Regions from separate parts of the Peribacillus sp. YIM B13477 genome, predicted to be linked through region 2. Evidence: riboswitches for the same ligand, from Rfam matches in the RefSeq annotation. Region 2 holds a riboswitch; the other holds the start of a gene.
What was found. Region 2 has a riboswitch for S-adenosylmethionine ahead of ACFX4H_RS21035 (sugar ABC transporter substrate-binding protein). Riboswitches for the same ligand answer to the same signal wherever they lie in the genome.
Positions count from the first base shown of each region.

Region 1: another riboswitch for S-adenosylmethionine. It lies ahead of mmuP (S-methylmethionine permease); the one in region 2 lies ahead of ACFX4H_RS21035 (sugar ABC transporter substrate-binding protein).

Region 1 is NZ_JBHZPD010000001.1:927,079-936,843, forward strand. Features, by position in the region: gene ACFX4H_RS04630 (ring-cleaving dioxygenase) at 1-271, shown strand, start outside; gene ACFX4H_RS04635 (alpha/beta hydrolase) at 271-879, shown strand; gene ACFX4H_RS04640 (flavin reductase family protein) at 898-1,506, shown strand; SAM riboswitch class I at 1,732-1,834, shown strand; gene mmuP (S-methylmethionine permease) at 1,918-3,306, shown strand; gene mmuM (homocysteine S-methyltransferase) at 3,303-4,265, shown strand; gene ACFX4H_RS04655 (hypothetical protein) at 4,549-4,716, shown strand; gene ACFX4H_RS04660 (helix-turn-helix domain-containing protein) at 5,176-5,550, opposite strand; gene ACFX4H_RS04665 (asparaginase) at 5,780-6,769, shown strand; gene aspA (aspartate ammonia-lyase) at 6,793-8,223, shown strand; gene glpT (glycerol-3-phosphate transporter) at 8,503-9,765, opposite strand, start outside.
Region 2 is NZ_JBHZPD010000008.1:98,084-107,848, forward strand. Features, by position in the region: gene ACFX4H_RS21030 (GTP-binding protein) at 1-2,500, shown strand, start outside; SAM riboswitch class I at 2,595-2,700, shown strand; gene ACFX4H_RS21035 (sugar ABC transporter substrate-binding protein) at 2,817-3,929, shown strand; gene ACFX4H_RS21040 (sugar ABC transporter ATP-binding protein) at 3,986-5,488, shown strand; gene ACFX4H_RS21045 (ABC transporter permease) at 5,490-6,494, shown strand; gene ACFX4H_RS21050 (winged helix-turn-helix transcriptional regulator) at 6,775-7,134, shown strand; gene ACFX4H_RS21055 (NAD(P)H-dependent oxidoreductase) at 7,206-7,736, opposite strand; partial or broken gene ACFX4H_RS21060 (ABC transporter permease) at 8,079-8,397, shown strand; gene ACFX4H_RS21065 (nitroreductase family protein) at 8,458-9,081, opposite strand; gene ACFX4H_RS21070 (winged helix-turn-helix transcriptional regulator) at 9,207-9,557, shown strand.

The DNA.
Region 1 (9,765 bases), on a different contig from region 2:
AGATCATAAAGAATGGAGGGAGCATATCGGTAACCATGGCTATGGTGTGACACCCTTTACAGACCGACAATACTTCGATGCGATTTATTTCAGGGAAGATGGAGGCATACTCTTTGAAGTTGCCACAGATCCACCCGGCTTTGCTCATGATGAAACGAAGGAAACGATGGGCAGTAAATTAATGCTGCCGCCATGGTTGGAAGAAAAGCGGGAAGTTATGGAAAAAACGTTACTGCCGGCAGTGCCGAGAGTACTAGAGGAGGATAAATGATGAAACATATTTTTCAAAAAGGAAGTAATCCAGAAGCTCCGTTACTACTGCTTTTACATGGCACTGGAGGAACGGAAACAGATCTCTTGCCATTATCCGAAATGGTTTCACCGGGTTCATCCGTATTGAGCGTACGGGGAAATGTACTTGAAAATGGAATGCCCCGTTATTTCCGACGGTTAGCTGAAGGGGTTTTTGATGAAGAGGATTTGATCTTCCGAACGAAGGAGCTTTATGACTTCTTGGAATCAGCATCCGGAAAATATGACTTCGACCGTGACAGAGTGGTGGCATTAGGTTATTCCAATGGTGCAAATATAGCGGCAAGTTTGCTGTTCCATTACGAGGGGGCATTACAAGGAGCGATTCTTCATCATCCAATGGTTCCAAGACGAGGGATTGCTTTGCCGTCCCTTTCAGATATGCCTGTATTTATAGCTGCAGGTAAAAACGATCCGATTTGCCCAGCAGAAGAAACTGATGAACTTAATCAACTTTTACGGCAAGCTGGCGCTACAGTTGAAGTTCAGTGGGAAAATTACGGTCATCAGTTGACACGTTCAGAGGTTGATGCAGCAGGTTCATGGTTTCAAAAGAACTTTTTATAAGAATGAGAGGGAATGAAGATGATTTCTGTTAACCCTGAAAGTCTGACTGAACGGGATAATTATAAGTTTTTGACTGGAAGCATTATACCGAGACCTATAGCGCTGGTTACGACACAATCCGAAACCGGTACAATCAATATAGCGCCGTTCAGCTTTTTTAACATAGTCAGTTCAAATCCTCCGATGATTTCCATTTCTGTTCAACGGAAAGAAGGAGTTTCAAAGGATACAGCCCGAAATGCAATTCAAACAGGTGAGTTCGTTGTTCATATCACTGACGAAAATAATGTTGCTGATGCAAATCGAACGGCCAAGGAACTCCCATCTGACGAAAGTGAATTGGGTCTTACTAATTTCACGCTGGCTGTTAGTGATAAGGTATCCGTACCAGGATTGGAAGAAGCGAAGGTGCGGTTCGAATGTACATTAGAGCAATCGATTCCATTGGCAGGTTCCAAGAACAAACCTGGTTGTGATTTGCTGATAGGGAAAATAGTCTGTTATCATATAGAGCAAGATATTTATCATAATGGCCGTATTGACCCGAATGGGCTAAAACCTGTAGCGAGATTAGCAGGTCATACTTATACAAAACTAGAGGAATTATTTGAAATAGAACGTCCTTAAGGAAAAAGAAAAAAATGGCGACATCTTTTAAGATGTTGCCATTTTTAAGACCAATATGAACCCGGTTAGTTTTATTTGCCATTATAATACGCTTAGCGCTTGTTCCAAAAACAATTTAATATTAATGCCCCAGCCATGATCGTTAGCATTTAAAAGGAAGTCTTTACATTCCGAAACAAAACTTGACAATTTTTTCATAGATTGATAAAGTTATAAAAAAATAATTTCTTATCCAGAGAGGTGGAGGGACTGGCCCTATGAAACCTCAGCAACAGGTCTACAAAGACACTGTGCTAATTCCAGGGGGTGAAACCTTGATAGATAAGACCGTACGTGTTTATTTGTCAGTAACGCACTCTTTTTTGGAGTGCGTTTTCGTTTTTTCTGGATGCAAGATTAAGGAGAGTTAGAATGGAGAACAAAAGGAAGCATGATTTTCAAAGGCAAATGCAAGCACGGCATATAATAATGCTATCGCTTGGCGGGGTGATTGGAACGGGTTTATTCTTAAGTTCGGGTTATACGATTCAACAGGCTGGTCCGTTCGGAACCATCCTTTCGTATCTGATTGGTGCATTAGTGGTTTATCTAGTCATGCTATGTCTAGGTGAACTGTCAGTGCATATGCCCGAGACAGGTGCGTTTCATAGTTACGCAGCCAAATACATCGGACCAGGGACAGGGTATACAGTAGCCTGGTTGTATTGGCTAACCTGGACTGTTGCACTAGGTTCGGAATTCACGGCTGCAGGATTGTTGATGCAGCGATGGTTTCCATCAATCAGTGTCTGGATATGGAGTGCTCTATTTGCTATTTTGGTCTTGGCATTAAATGCGTGGACCGTAAAGTTTTTCGCTGAATCCGAATTCTGGTTTGCGTCTATTAAGGTATTTGCTATTGTGATATTCATTATTCTGGGAGCTGCGGCAATGGTAGGTTTCATTCCAATGATTAACGCACAAACAGCTCCGTTATTTTCCAATGTTACAAGCGCAGGGTTATTTCCAAATGGTGCTTTTGCCATTCTAATGACGATGCTCGCGGTGAATTTTGCATTTTCTGGAACTGAATTGATCGGAGTTGCAGCTGGAGAAACTGTGAATCCGGAAAAAACGATTCCAAAGGCAATCCGTATGACATTATGGAGATTGATTATCTTTTTTGTAGGAACCATCGTTGTTTTATCCGCATTATTGCCTGTTTCGGATGCAAGCGTATTAGAGAGCCCCTTTGTTGCCGTTCTAGAACGAATTGGAGTGCCATATGCAGCGGATATTATGAATTTTGTTATATTAACTGCCATTTTGTCTGCTGCAAACTCAGGACTATATGCCTCATCAAGGATGCTTTGGTCACTTGCAGATAAGAAAACCATTTCGCCAATATTTGCAAAATTGACAAAACGGGGTGTTCCATTGAATGCAGTCCTTTTCAGTATGCTGGGCGGTGTTTTAGCACTTTTCTCGAGTATTATTGCGCCGGATACTGTATACATAGTGCTTGTATCCATTTCTGGACTAGCCGTGGTTATAGTTTGGATGAGTATTAGCGCGTCACAGTTTCTATTTCGCAGACGATATATAAACGAAGGAAACTCAGTTAATGATTTGGCTTACCATACACCATTATATCCATTCGTACCAATCGTTTCATTTATGTTATGTCTTGCTTCTTGCATAGGAATTGCATTTGATCCTACACAAAGAATTGCACTATATTGTGGCATTCCGTTTATTTTGTTTTGCTATGGAAGTTATTATCTGACACAAACCATAAAGAAAAGAGGAGAAAAACCATGAAGAATAAAATTAACCCAATTGAAGCAATTTTACGAGGTCATTCAGTCATGATTTTGGACGGAGCTTTAGCTACAGAGCTTGAAAGTCATGGGTGTGATTTGGACGATCCCCTGTGGTCTGCACGTGTATTACTTGAAAATCCAGAAGTGATTTACCAGGTTCACTCTGACTACTTTCGAGCTGGTGCTGACTGTGCGATAACGGCAAGCTATCAAGCAACGGTTGAAGGTTTCGCCCTCCGCGGAATACAAGAAAAAGAGGCATTGGATCTAATCCGGAAAACGGTTTTACTTGCAAGAAAAGCAAGAGATGAATTTTGGAAGGAAGAATATCAAACGATTAGACCTAAGCCATTGGTTGCTGCATCAGTTGGACCTTATGGGGCTTATCTTGCAGATGGTTCAGAGTATGTTGGGAATTATGGTGTTTCAGATGAAACTTTAGCGGCATTTCATCGCTCACGATTATCAGCTTTGATTGAAGCAGGAGCTGATATTTTAGCATTTGAAACGATTCCTTCCCTGCAAGAAGCAAAAGTATTACATTCATTATTGAAAGATTATCCAGAAGTCTATGCTTGGCTGTCCTTTTCTTTGAAAAATGAAAAAGCGATAAGTGACGGCACATTGCTGGAGGAGTGTGCCAGATTGTTTGGGGACAGTGAGCAAATTGCCGCAATTGGCATCAACTGTGCGCCTGTATCAGTTATCACGGAAGCCATACAGGTGTTGCGTGCAAACACGCATAAACCAATTATCGTTTATCCGAATTCCGGTGAATCATATAATCCAGAAACTAAAACATGGCATGGTCCAGAATCATGTAATAGGCTCGATGTGAAATCTGAAGATTGGCACCATGCGGGGGCAAATATAATTGGAGGATGTTGCAGAACCGCTCCTCATCATATTGCGGGCATTTCAAGAAAGTGGCGACCTTCCGTGGTAACGTTCTCCTAGCATTTTTTGTTATCAAAAATATTGTTAGTCGGGAAACCTATAAACAAAAAGAACAGGAATCTGGCGGTTCCTGTTTTTTTTGAGCTCTTTATTCAGATTCGAGTAATCTGAAAGGATTGAACTATTAATTTCTTGGCACTTTAGAAATAAGTCGCGCAAGATCGGCTGAAAATTACGGGTAAACCAACCCTTTTGCAAAAACTGTAAAAAGAGAAATTAAATCATATTTTTTTCGTGCTTGGGAAAACTAGACAAACAATGAATGGAAAGGAGAGAATGAGTTATGAGTCGTGGTAAAAATTTTAATCATAAAGAAAAAGGACATCCAGGAAATTTACCAAATAATAGAATTAGCGAAGAGAAGGAACACAGCCGCCAGTATGAACAGATTGAGGATATTGTCACTCATGAAGCTTTCAAGAATAGGGAAAAAGAAGATGAAATGCCTTAATATATGGAAATGCAGCATATCTGTTGAGACATTATATTGAGCAATTTTCCATTTCTTTAAGGATTCCAATAATAGAAGCACATGAATTAAGACATAACTCTCACTTCATGTTGCTTCTTTTTTTGATTAATTCACCGGGGGAAACCATGATCTTTGCCATGTTTTTTCTTTCATTGCAAATAGATAAAGGGGGAAAAAGAATAAGGCTAAAGAGGACAACAGAAAATGAAGATGGATGATTTTTTTAAAAAAACGACTTTCTTCTATATAATAATTAATGAAATTTAAATTTCTAAACACAGAAATAATTACGTGCAACCGTCAAAATGGGCGAACCGACCTATCCTAATTGATGAAAGCCGCGGTATATTACAGTTATAATGAACATGTCAGGCAGTATAAGAACCTGCTGATGAAGTACGGTTCTTTTACCAAATACCAGTTTAAACTCAATGTCTGCTATGTTTCATTTTGTTTATCGCGATTTATTTCCACTTCCCGTTTAGCTCTAATAAAAGCGATAAATTGAATCGTTTCCTCTTCAGAAAGGGAAATTCCATCTACAGCTAGCTTCATATCTGGTAAATCCGTTAATTCCATGACTTGAGGTGACCCATTACCCATATCCTTAGATGGATAATCTACTCGACCCAGAATGTAATCAGTTGAGGTATCATATAAGCCTGCCAATAAATTAATCGTTTCTAATGAAGGGCGGCGGTGGCCCGATTCGTAACCGGCATAGGTACTTTTGGCGATTCCGAGCCTGTCAGCGGTATATTGCAAAGACCATCTTTTGGACTTCCTTAATGTAGTCAATCTATTTAAAATCATTTTTATTACTCTCCTTTTATATAAATCCATTATAACATCAAATTGAAAAAAGTGTACGCGTAATGAATAACTTTCGCTTGATTTCACTATGAAACATGACTATAATTACATGTGTTGTACGCGTTACATGAACATTTATAGCGGAAACATCCTTTTCTGAGATATTAGAATGATTGTGAAACAGGGAGGCTTATTAGGGGGTAGTATATTGGAAAAGTTAAAATCAAAAATGAAGAAGTTGATGTTGCTTACTACAGGTGGTACAATTGCATCGTTAGAAGGAAAAAATGGACTTGTTCCAGAAATGAAAGCTGACGAAATTTTAGGCCACCTACCGGGATTGGATTTACTATGTCAGATTGATAGTAAGCCTTTGATGAATATTGATAGTACAAATATGCAGCCGGAAGATTGGACAGAAATGGCACAATCCATCCATAAGCACTACCATGATTACGATGGCTTTGTGATTACCCATGGAACAGATACAATGGCTTACACTTCTGCTGCGCTCTCATATATGTTACAAGATTTAGGGAAACCAATCGTCATTACTGGTTCTCAGGTCCCGATTGCCTTTAAAAAGACAGATGCCAAAAGGAATATCTCTGATGCGATCCGGTTTGCTTGTGAAGATATTGGAGGAGTATATGTTGTTTTTGATGGCAGAGTCATTCAGGGTACGAGGGCCATTAAATTGAGAACGAAAAGCTATGATTCGTTTGAAAGTATTAACTATCCTTATATTGCGACCATATTCAAAGATAAAATTGAGTATCTAAAGCCAGTTCATTCACCAAAGAATAAGGAAGCTAAGTTGGATGCTTCCCTATGTACTGATGTTGCTTTAGTCAAGCTGCATCCCGGTATTAAGCCTGAATTCTTTGATTTCCTGAAAAAGCAATGTCGGGGAATCGTAATTGAAAGTTATGGAAGCGGTGGTATTCCATTTCAAGGAAGAAACATTTTAGAGAAATTGAATGAGTTAGTGCAATGTGGAATATCCGTTGTCATTACTACCCAATGCTTAGAAGAAGGGGAAGATATGGATATTTACGAAGTGGGACGAAAAGTGAACAAGAATGTCATCATTCGTTCCAGGAATATGAATACAGAAGCCATCGTTCCTAAGTTGATGTGGATATTAGCGAAGACACAGGATCCTAAAAAAGTGAAGGAAATGATGGAAACACCGATTGCAGAGGACATTACATTCTAGAACAAACAAAGGGGCAAGAGGAAATGTTGATAGAAGAGAAAACATACCGAATCGAGAAAGACTTTCTTGGGGAAAAGGAAATTCCAGCAGATGTTTATTATGGTATACAAACTTTACGCGCAGTGGAAAATTTTCCGATTACCGGTTACAAAGTCAATGAAGAAATGATTCGTGCACTGGCCATGATTAAAAAAGCGGCCGCTTTAGCGAATATGGATACCAAACGGTTATATGATGGTATTGGAAGCGCTATCGTCAAAGCTTCTGAAGAAGTGATCGATGGAAAGTGGCATGAATATTTCATCGTTGACCCAATTCAAGGCGGTGCGGGGACATCGATGAATATGAATATTAATGAAATCGTTGCCAACCGTGCGTTAGAACTTATGGGACACAATAAAGGTGATTATGTACATGTTAGCCCAAATAGCCATGTTAACATGTCTCAATCAACCAATGACGTATTCCCAACTGCCATTCATTTATCCACACTGCGTCTTTTGGAGCAATTGTTACAAACAATGACCAAGATGAGTACGGTTTTAAAGAAAAAAGCAAAACAATTTGATCATGTTATCAAAATGGGCCGCACACATCTTCAGGACGCAGTGCCGATTCGCCTTGGTCAAGAATTCGAGGCTTACAGTCGCGTTTTGGATCGGGATATAAAAAGAATAAGTCAATCACGTCAACATTTATATGAAGTGAATATGGGAGCAACAGCAGTGGGAACGGGATTGAACGCAGATCCGCGTTACATTGAAAACGTTGTTACATATTTAGCTGAAATCAGTAACTTGCCGCTTGTAGGAGCAGAACATTTAGTAGATGCAACCCAAAATACGGATGCATACACTGAGGTATCAGCTTCATTGAAAGTATGTATGATGAATATGTCTAAAATTGCAAATGATTTACGTTTGATGGCTTCAGGACCGAGAGCGGGATTAGGAGAAATCACACTTCCAGCCCGTCAACCAGGTTCATCCATCATGCCAGGTAAAGTAAATCCAGTCATGCCAGAATTAATTAATCAAGTCGCTTTCCAAGTAATCGGGAACGATAATACGATTTGCTTAGCATCAGAAGCGGGACAACTAGAGTTGAACGTAATGGAGCCAGTGCTTGTATTCAATTTGTTGCAATCTATCAGCATTATGAACAATGCTTTCAATGTCTTTACAGATTATTGTTTGGAAGGCATTGAGGCTAATGAGCAGCATTTAAAGGATTATGTCGAACAAAGTGTCGGAGTGATTACAGCAGTCAATCCGCACCTTGGGTACGAAGTGGTTTCACGTATTGCCCGTGAAGCGATATTGAAAGGGAAGTCAGTTCGAGAACTTTGTTTACAATATGATGTGTTGACAGAAGAAGAATTGGATCTGATTCTAAATCCTTATGAGATGACAAAACCCGGAATAGCGGGGGCTTCTCTTTTTGATCGGCAATAACCAGTATTTTGGTAGAAAATATGAATCTATATGATTTTTGATATAATGACCATGCCTTTAGGACCGTTGGTATAAAGGCATGGTCATTTTTTATATGCATTTCAATAAGGTATGTCAAACAAACGTCCGTCAACTGCTTTTCACCATATATAACTGAATATTCAGTCATTGTAAGGCGTCAATCTAATCATGGGTCGGTTTAACTGACAATAGAAAACCCATCCCCCTTAGAATATATCCAGGGGTATGGGGAAACTTGAGCTCAATAATATGCTTGTATTAGCCCTTTACCACTTCCTGTCCTCGAACATTCCAAGTACATGCAAAGACCACTACTGCCAGTACACAAGAAATCGTAATTAATGTAAAACCTGCATTCCAGCCTGAAAAGTCAACTACGTATCCCATAATGGCATTAGCCGCTACAGATCCACCTAGATATCCAAATAAGCCAGTCAGTCCTGCTGCAGTGCCTGCAGCTTTTTTAGGAACTAAATCAAGTGCTTGCAGACCTATTAACATTACTGGTCCATAAATTAAGAATCCAATCGCAATTAGGGATATAATATCAATCATTGGGTTGCCTGCAGGGTTAAACCAATAAACAAGGACTGCGATTAATACTCCTAGCATGAAGACAACGCCAGCAGGTCCCCGACGGCCTTTAAAAACTTTATCAGAGATATAGCCGCATAATAAAGTACCCGGAATACCTGCCCATTCGTATAAGAAATAAGCCGTACTGGACTCGTCCATGTTGAAGCCCTTTTCTTCGCTTAAATAGGTTGGTGCCCAATCAAGTACCCCATAACGGACGAAATATACAAAGATGTTTGCAATCGCAATCGCCCAGACCCATTTGCTATTTAATACATATTTAAATAATATCTCTTTTGTTGTAAGTTCTGTTTCAAACGTTTTTTTCATTTTATTAGGAAAATCATTACGATACTCTTCAATCGGCGGCAATCCAACTGATTGTGGTGTATCACGTATTAAGATAAATGATATGATTGCTATTAATATGGCAACTAGAGCAGGTAGTATAAAAATTCCTTCATAACCTGCATATGAAGAACCCATTAATGTTGCAAAGATGGAGACACCTGCAATTGCCAATGGTGCCATTAAGCCACCACCCACATTGTGGGCAACATTCCAAATTGCCGTTTTCCCTCCTCTTTCACTTACACTGAACCAGTGGACAAGGACTCTCCCTGATGGAGGCCAGCCCATTCCTTGAAACCACCCATTAATGAATAACATGATGAACATGATTGTAACCGATGATGTGAAAAATGGAACAAGTCCCATAAGTAAACTGACGATTCCAGCAAGTATCAAACCTACTGGCAAGAAATACCTCGCGTTACTTCGGTCTGACACAGTCCCCATTACAAACTTACTTATCCCATATGAAATCGAGATAGCTGATAATGCAAGACCTAGCTCTCCAGTTGTATAGCCTTCCTCCTTTAAATATGGCATTGCCATGGAAAAGTTTTTACGAATTAAATAATACGCTGCATATCCAATGAAGAT
Region 2 (9,765 bases):
TGATGCGTATTTTGAATTGGAAATGTATTCAACCGCAGAGGATATCTATAAATCCGTCGATACGGATGAAGCTGTCTTGAAAACAGAAGTTCTTTTGCAGCTGTTTTCCCTGTACATAGTGGAATCGAGAAATGATTTGGCTTCCAAAGTCGTGAAAGAAGCAGTCGAGTTTCAACCAGACTACCCGAATGTCACTGAAATCGCACGCGCCTTTTTTGAAGAACAAAAGGATTGGAACAGTGCAGTGGTATTAGCGGCGAATGAAAGTATCCGTACAGAGTCAATGGGCTGGTTCGATGTGCTGAAAACATATATCCAGCAGGGTGTTGCCCAATCGATGGAGCCGGATTATTTCTCAACTGTCCTTGGTTCGCTATACACACTCGACCAGGAACGTTTCGAGAAAATGACGGTTGCCCTTTGGAAAAATTATAAATATACGGATGCTTATTTCGAATGGTTAAGAGTGATTAATAATTTGATAGATACCATCGAATTGAACCATGCGGATGTATGGGATGAGCTTTCCGTCTATTACAGGGATGCATATGCAGGTTTGTTAGAAGGAACGCATCTAATCAAAGAATTAAGTCCTGTCGTGCCAAGGTTGCTGGAAAACTGGCTCAAAATCGCAGACGGAGAGCTTTCGCTGTTTGCGGCGGCATCCACGTTGTCCTGGAATGAAATCTTCCCGGATACGATCAATGCGCTGGTCATTCAGGATGCAGAGAGCCTGCTTTCGAAATCGCCTAAATTGGGAGGCGGACTGGAAGCGGGAGAGAAACTGTTCAATTCCATTATCCAGTGGGCTGAAGATAATGATTTAAGGGTTGGAAATAAGCTTAAATGGATGGTGGAGGGGCTTAAAGATACCAGCAATTTCAATCTCCTTCTTGCAGGAAGTACAGGAAATGGCAAGACATCCTTTATTCAGTCAATCGTTGGAGAGAGCATTGCTGCTGAGGACCATTCTTCCCTAGTCAGTGTCAAAGACGGGGATGATTTGGAAATCCTTGAAATTACCGATACAGATAGCAAAGTTGTCGAGGAGCTAACTGATTTGGATGAAACACGCCGTCAGCGCGGGACTATAGTCGATGTGACAATCATCAGTGACTACCTAAGAAATAATCATTTGCGATTATTGGATACACCGGGGTTCAATGGGGAACAAAGCGTGGAATCCGATTTCCAAGGCTATTTACATGGCAGTGATGGCCTGATGTTCGTTCTTGACGCCCGGGCTCCTTTCACCGGCAGCGAAAGGGATCTGTTATTGGAAATTCAAATGAAGGCACCTAAACTGCCGATCCATTTCCTATTAAATAAAATGGATACGATATACAGTGATCAGGTCGCAGTCCGGATGGAAGACGAAACATGGGATAAAGTTAATGCATATTTCCCGAATGCGAAAGTGTTCGCTTTCTCCAAACATTATGACAGCAGGCAGCAATTGAAGGACCTTTCAGCCTTCCTTGAATCGAATTATCAAGATGATAATTGGAAGGAAAGAAGATCTGAAAAAATCCTGACATTCATTCGTAAAACCTTATCTTATCTATTAGAAAAACGGGTTGCCAATGAGCGGAAATGCGAGCATTCCATCTCTTGGAATGAGCAGATGGAAGTCAAACTGAATGGAGCGGTCAATCAACTGGCTGATCTGGAAAAAGAAAAAAGTGAAAATATCATAAGGTCGTATCGTTCGCTTAAGGACGAAGTGAAAAGTCAGCTTTATTCAAAAATTCCTGAATTACTGAGGGATTGCTCTAAATCGTTAACGGAAAGCAGTGATTTCAGTCAGGTCCATGTACAGTTAAACCAGGAAATGAATGAGCGGATTCAAAACTTCATTTCTGACAAGATCATGCCTCAATATTACCGTTCTCTTCAAGACTGGATTGCCAGTTCCCAAATGGAGTTCACACAAAGCCAGCAGTTCATGGATGAGATGAGTGCCGGATTCAATGAATTATACAAAGAAGAACGGATTATGCTGGCAGGTGACTTCAGGGTATTGGATGACTGGCGCCGTGATGCCGACCGGATGACAAGCAGTATCCGCATCGAAAACGTTAATATCCTTTTGCGCAGGACTCCATCACAATTGCTGCTTAAAGGAGCAGGGAAGCTATTTGGGGCGATACCGCAAAATAAGGCCAATATGTACAATCGTTACAAGAAATACCTGGAAAGTGAAGATTACCTGGATGTTGCCGAAATGATCACGGAACGTTTCCTAACCCAATTTGGATTGTTTGAAAAATCATTGGATCGGGACATCTCACTTTTCTATCGCAGTTCATTTGCCTTACTTCAAAAAACGATAGAGCAGACGCAGACGGAAATAAAAGACTACCAGGCTGCATTGGAGCATATGAAAGAAAATCCGGAAGTTTACCGTGATCCGATCACGTTGTTCGAAGTGAAATTAAGGCAGTTGGAGAGGCTTGAAAAAATCGAGAAAAAGCGTCTAGCCCAGCTTCAAAGAAAATAAAAATAACGGGAAACATTTCAAATATTCAAAAATCTATTGACTTTACGACTATATCCCTATAAAGTGATAATTACGAAAACGTAACACAATATATCTCTTATCAAGAGTGGCGGAGGGACTGGCCCTAAGATGCCCAGCAACCGTTCCATTAGGAATTGGTGCTAAATCCTGCAAAACAGAAATGTTTTGACAGATAAGAGAGGGACAAGTCTGCAAAACAGCCGATTAAACCTCTCTATATTAGAGAGGTTTTTATTTTGGAATTTACACCGACTTAACTGATAAGACTAATGAGAAAACATGGAGGGGAAACAAGATGAGAAGGTCTATTAAAGGGATATTCATTTTTGCCATCGCTTCGGCTTTGCTTTTAACGGGTTGCTCTGCAGGGCAGAGTTCCACAGAATCGAAGAAAGAAGAAAAAGTATCATTTGAAAATGTCCCGGAAAGATTTGCTGATGGCGATGGAGCCAAGATCAAAGTGATCCGTAAAATTGGCGGTGATGATCATACTGCCCAATACTTGGCGGGGGCGAAAGAAGAAGGAGAAGCACTGGGATTTCAAGTCGATACGTACACAGCCAATGGTGATACGGCTAAATTCCATGATGCGATAGCACAGGCTTTGGAGGAAGATTACGACGGCTATATCATTTCACATGGTGATGATGCCGCAACTGTAAATGACGTTCAGAAGTTGGTTGATGCAGGTAAAAGCGTTGTCACATTCGATTCAATAAGCGATCTATCTAAAATAGAGGGCGTGACATTAACTTCACAAGATGATGAAGCGCTGGCAACACTGGCTTTCGATAAACTGATAAAAGAACAGAAAGGTGAAGCGGCAATTGCATATCTTTGGGTGGATGGTTTTCCTCCAATGGTAAGAAGAAATGCAGTCTATAAGGAAAAACTAAAAGAAAATCCTGGGATTAAAGAAGTCGAAAGATTCGGAGTGGCATCCGCTGATACTTCGGTTCAGACACAAAATGCTGTAGCCGCAATGCTGAATAAATACCCTAAAGGTAAATTGGATGCCATTTTCGCAACATGGGATGCCTTTGCTATCGGTGCAGCCCGGGCGATTAAAGAAGCGGGCCGCGATGAAGTGAAGATATATGGAATTGATGTTTCGAATGCAGATCTCCAGGAAATCCAATCCGCTGATAGCTCTTGGTCCTACACGGCAGCGGTCGATCCCAAGTTGATCGGTGCAGTGAATATGAGGATATTGGCTAAAAAATTAGCGGGTGAAGAAACACCGCAAACATATGATTTGGAGGCTTCATTCATTTCGCAAAAGCAAATCCAAGCTTCAAAAGAAGCGGTAAACATGGCCAACCTGTCTAATATTGTCGATGGCTGGGGTGTATCGACGGAATTTGAAGAAGATTGGATGAAGGTTTTGAAAGATCATTATAAAAAATAAAAAGAGACACTCTCTTTCCAGCGAAGGGAGTGTCTGTTCAATAAGGGGGAATGGACATGGGCAAGCAACTAGAAATGAAGATGATTTCGATTGAATTTCCGGGGGTGAAGGCGCTGAGTGATGTTGATTTTTCCGTACAATCAGGAACAGCCCACGCATTGGTCGGTGCAAACGGAGCAGGGAAATCGACGTTAATGAAAGTTTTATCGGGAGCCCATGTTCATTATTCTGGTGACATTTTTATTGATGGGATGAAGCGGGATATCCGCTCGCCAAAAGCTGCTCAGGAACAGGGCATTCAAATAGTTCATCAGGAAGTGGATACCGCCCTCATCCCATATTTAACAGTTGGGGAAAATGTAATGTTGAATGATATGGTACAAAACATGGGAAAAAAACAAAGGGTACATTGGAAAGAACTGCACAACAAAGCCACTTCTATTCTTGAAGATATGAAAATTCATGTCCCTTCGAAAAAGTTGGTTAGAGACCTGACCTTGGCTGAAAAACAGATGGTCCTGATAGCAAGAGCCGTTTCGACAGAATGCAAATTCCTGATTCTCGACGAGCCAACTGCTCCGTTAAGTCATACGGAGACGACGGAACTTTTTCGAATTGTAAATGAATTAAAGCAAAAAGGCGTGGCAATCATTTTCATTTCACATCGTCTGCCTGAGATTTTTGAAATCTGTGAGGAAATTACGATCATGAGGAATGGGGAGCGTGTCACTTGTCGAAAAATCGAGGACATAACCCGTGCCGAAGTGGTAGAGAACATGCTCGGGAAAACCATGGATGAACAGTTTCCTGAAGTGAATGCTTCGATTGGAGACGTAATTCTGGAAGTGAACGGATTGTCAGATGCCGAGAAAGTTAAGAATGTCAGTCTGAATATTAAAGCAGGCGAGATAATCGGCTTGGCTGGGCTGGTCGGGGCTGGGAAAACGGAGCTGTGTAAAACCCTTTTCGGTCATACGTCCATCACAGCGGGTGAAGTCATCCTGAATGGTCGAAAGCTTTCTCTGAAATCACCGCATGAAGCAGTAAAAAGCGGGCTGGCACTTGTACCTGAGGAACGCAGGAAAGAAGGGGTCCTTGTACAGGAATCAGTCTCGGCAAACTTGACTGCAGCCAGTCTCGGTAAATTCTGCAAAACATTCAGTGTCGTCGATCGTAAGGCGGAAAAGGAAAAGGCAAAGGAAATGATCGCAAGTCTTGGCATTAAGACTCCTTCAGGGGAAGTGAAGGTTGAAAACCTATCCGGTGGTAACCAGCAAAAAGTTGCCATTGGAAAATGGCTTATGGCAGATGCGGATGTATACATATTCGATGAACCAACGAAAGGGGTCGATGTCGGAGCCAAGAAGGATATATTCGAATTGATTGCAAAGCTTGCAAGGAATGGAAAGGCGATCATTTATGCATCCTCCGAGCTTTCCGAAATCATTGGCATTACCAACCGGACCTATGTGTTATATGACGGGAGCACTGTCATCGAATTAGAAACAAGCAAAACGAATGAAGAAGAACTACTATTCTATTCAACAGGAGGTAAATAGGATGAGCATACCCATTCCTGTTACACAGACAGCGAAAGCGAAGAAAAAGGTGGAACTATTCGACTTTTTCTATAAATACGGCACAATATTGACGATTATCATTCTGATTGGAATTTTCGCCGTATCCAATCCATCTTTCATCCAAACTTCTAACCTGATAAACATCCTGCGTTCCATTTCAATCGTGACCATCATTGCGATCGGCATTACGATATCACTGACCGTGGATGGCTTCGACCTTTCCGTCGGCTCCGTCGCATCATTGGCCAATGCCATCGTCATCTCGATGTTTGTCTGGTTTTCTCAGGATACATTCATCGCCATATTAGCTGCGGTCGGTGCCTCACTTTTCGTAGGGGCTTTGAATTCATTCATGATCGTTAAATTGAGAATTCCCGACATGCTGATGACTTTGGCTACCATGTTCATTATCCAGGGAATTGCCCTTACCTATACAAAAGGAGCCACGGTTTCGCAAAATATGGTCATGCCCGACGGGACATTCGCAACAGGACTGATCAGCCCGTTTTTCGCCAAAATTGGCCAAGTGCCATGGATAATCCTGATCATGGCCGTCATTGTGATAGCGACCCATATCTTTTTGACTTATACGAAGCACGGTCGTTATATGTACATTATTGGGGGAAATAAGGAAGCGGCGAGACTTTCCGGGATATCGGTTAATAAATACAAAATCCTTGCCTATCTGCTTTCGGCTCTATTTGCTGCAATCGGGGGGATTGTCCTTGCTTCAAGAGTCATGACATCAGAAATCAATTCAGGGTCACCCTATTTAATGGATGCCGTCGCGGCAGCCTTCATTGGTTCCTCCGTTTTAGGAGCGGGAAAACCGAATGCCTTTGGAACCTTCATCGGTGCAGTCCTGATCGGAATCCTTCAAAATGGGCTGATCATGATGTCCGTTCCGTATTACGCGATGGATATCGTCAAAGGAACAGTGCTGGCCCTTGCACTCGCTGTAACCTATTACAAGCAAAAACATTAAAAAGAATTCGTTACGTTACTCAATAATATGAAAAAATCCTGTTGTAATGCAACAGGATTTTTCCTTTTTAAAAAGGGGTGGGTTAAGGAGATCGTCATCATTTTACTTACGCTAAAATGGTGGCAGGAGCACTTTTTGAACCCTCATTTTGGAGTATAAAGATTGACCGCAATTGTAATTTTTATAGGGACCTTATTTACCTTTTAATAAGATTGATAATGATCTATTGTAAAGTATGAACATTCATATCATATACTTATCTAAAGGAGAGTGTAAACTTATGCGAGAAACCTGTGTTCCGGCAGGTGTGAAACCGAATGAAACTGGCTTTGGATATACGCTGTCCTTGATTGGCGGCAAATATAAAATGATCATAATGTATTGGTTGTCTGAAAATAAGGTCATGCGTCATAATCAACTGAAGCGAAGTATCGGTACCATTTCCTTTAAAACGCTAAGCATCATGTTAAAAGAGTTGGAGGCAGACGGCCTTATCATACGCAAGGAATTTCCCCAAATCCCTCCAAAAGTAGAATATTCATTATCTGAACGTGGTCTATCTCTCATCCCATTGTTAAATATGATGTGCGAGTGGGGAGAGAAAAACAGTTTGCCAGTTCAGGAGACTAAACAGCAGTAGGTGTTGCTATTTTGATTAAATCAAAAGAAGTATATCCCTGACAAGGAAATACTTCTTTAATGAACTGCCTATTAAAGGTTATCGACAAAATTCAAATAATCTTGTGCGCTTTTTTCCAATTCGCTCACGGATGGCTCATTTTCAGCACCATAAAACGCAAAGAATGAACGATAATCTGCATTGCAGTATAGGAAGGTAGTTTCAAAGGGAGATAATAAATGTTCAAGTGTATAGCGATATCTTCCTTCTTCACTATAATCCTCTTTGCTAATTCCGGCAGATACAGCTAGAGCTGCTTTGCGATTCTTTAATTTATCCCCTCCATTTGAACCATACGCCCAACCATAAGTAAAAACATCGTCAAGCCATCTTTTTAGGAGAGGCGGACAATTAAACCAATAAAAAGGGAACTGTAAAACAAGATTACTATGCGATTCGATTAATTGCTGTTCTTTTTCCGCATTAATGTTTCCGTCAGGGTAAACCTTATACAATTCGTGTACGGTATACTTTTCCGGATATTTCCTTAGCGCTTCTACCCATCGCTTATTTATGAGGGATGTTTCTAGACTGGGGTGTGCTACGATAACAAGAGTTTTCAAAGATTTCTCCTCCTTAACTATTATTTATTTTAAGTATAAAGTGCATTCTGCAAGTGCGTAAGTATGCACTTTTAGTATAGGTACTTACCTAAAGGAGAGTGTTAAATCTGTTATAACTAAAAAAACGATCTGAAAATTCCAAAATAAGGAAGATGTTAATAAAGGAATGTTAAAAGGCCAGATAGACACGCTCATCCTAGGAGGGATATGTACGGCTTTGAATTAGCCAAAATTGTTCGTGAAGAAAATATTAAAGACGTATCTCAGTGTGTGAAGAAGGCTTTAAACAAAAACTCCTGGAATGGTAAATTGTTAGAGATGTGATTGATTCCTTTTTAGAGTGGGGGGAATAAGGAAGCGGCTAGACTTTCCGGGATATCAGTTAATACCCATCTGATTTCAGCTCTATTTGCTGCAATCGGGGGAATTGTCCTTGCATTAAGGGGCGTGAAATCGGAAATCAATTCAGGATCCCGCTAATGATGCCGTCGCAGCAGCCTTCATTGGTTCCTCCGTTTTAGGAGCGGGAAAACCGAATGCCTTTGGAGGCTTCAGCGGTGCAGTCCTGAGCGGATTCCTTATCATGGATGCGATTGATATCATCAAAGGAACAGTTCTTGCCCTTGCGCTCGCGGTAACCTATTACAAGCTAAAACACTAAAGTTTTACGAAAGATTAAGAAGAAAGAGGGTTCTTTTTAACCCTCTTTCCAATACACTCACTATATTTTGTTTTTATAAATGACTTTGCTAACATCGTGTCTTACTGTTTTGTGACCTTCTTTCATTCCTTTCCCCATGGCAATAAGCATAACATCTAAATACCTATCGGAAATGTTTAAGGCTGACTTTAATTGTTCGGAATCATACCCGGACATTGTAATGGTTTCAAGACCTGCCTCGTTCGCCAATAAAACTAACGACATTGACGCCAGGCTTGCGTCTCTTATTAATTCAACCTTTAAATCTTCTTTTGATTTATTTAGATAATAATTGATTGCCGCGTTTGTTAGATAATCTCTTACTGATGCGTCAAAATAACCTTTTTGAAATTCATCCTCATGTATCATTATGATATTTTCTTTTTCAAATGCTTGATAATCACCTAGTATAACAATCAGTACTGAGGCTTCAATTACCTGTTGTTGATTAAAAGCGATGGGCAGTAACAAATCCTTTAAATATGGTTCATCTATAACCAGGTATCGTGTTGCTTGAATATTGTTTCCGTTAGGCGATTTACTGGCTCCTTCAATAAGTGTCGCCAACGTTTCTGGACTAATTTTATAATGGGGATCATACTGCCTTACGGAACGTCTTTTTTCTATAGTCTCTTTTACACTCATCGTGTTCACTCCCAATGTTATATTTGCTTTATAATCAGAGTATAATGGACCCATGATGTAGAAGAAAATAACGCACAATAAAGTGGCATAGCCACCTTTATGTGCCTATTCAGGAGGAATGAGGAATGAAGAGTCTAAATACGGGAATAAATATTTTCATGAATACTGTAGGAGGAAAGTGGAAATGCTTAATCCTTTTTTTTCTGAGTCAAAAACCAATGAGGACAAAAGAGTTTTATATTCTAATACCGGCCATAACCCAGAAAGTCTTAACCGACCAATTAAAGCAGCTGGAAAGAGATGGGCTTGTCCGAAGAGAAGTATATAAAGTAGTACCACCAAAAGTAGAATATAGTTTAACTGAGTTAGGTCAATCATTTGTACCTGTATTAAATACAATGTGTGAATGGGGCACTACATATGCAGTCGAACAAAACCTCGAAAGACAAGATCAAATCTGTCGTCATCATAAATAAGTAAGATATGCTTCAACTAAGGAGTGTGGATTTTTTTTACAAGTTCAGTAAGGCAAGCAGAATTTAATATTAGTAGAGGAAATGTCTTGAAGATGACTTTTGGCATTCTCTCTAAAGATTGTATTAAACTAATAGGTGCTTTACTTTAAAGTTGCTTTGCCCCGCCCCGCTCTTTTTTTAATGTAACGGTTAGTTGCATAAGATTTTT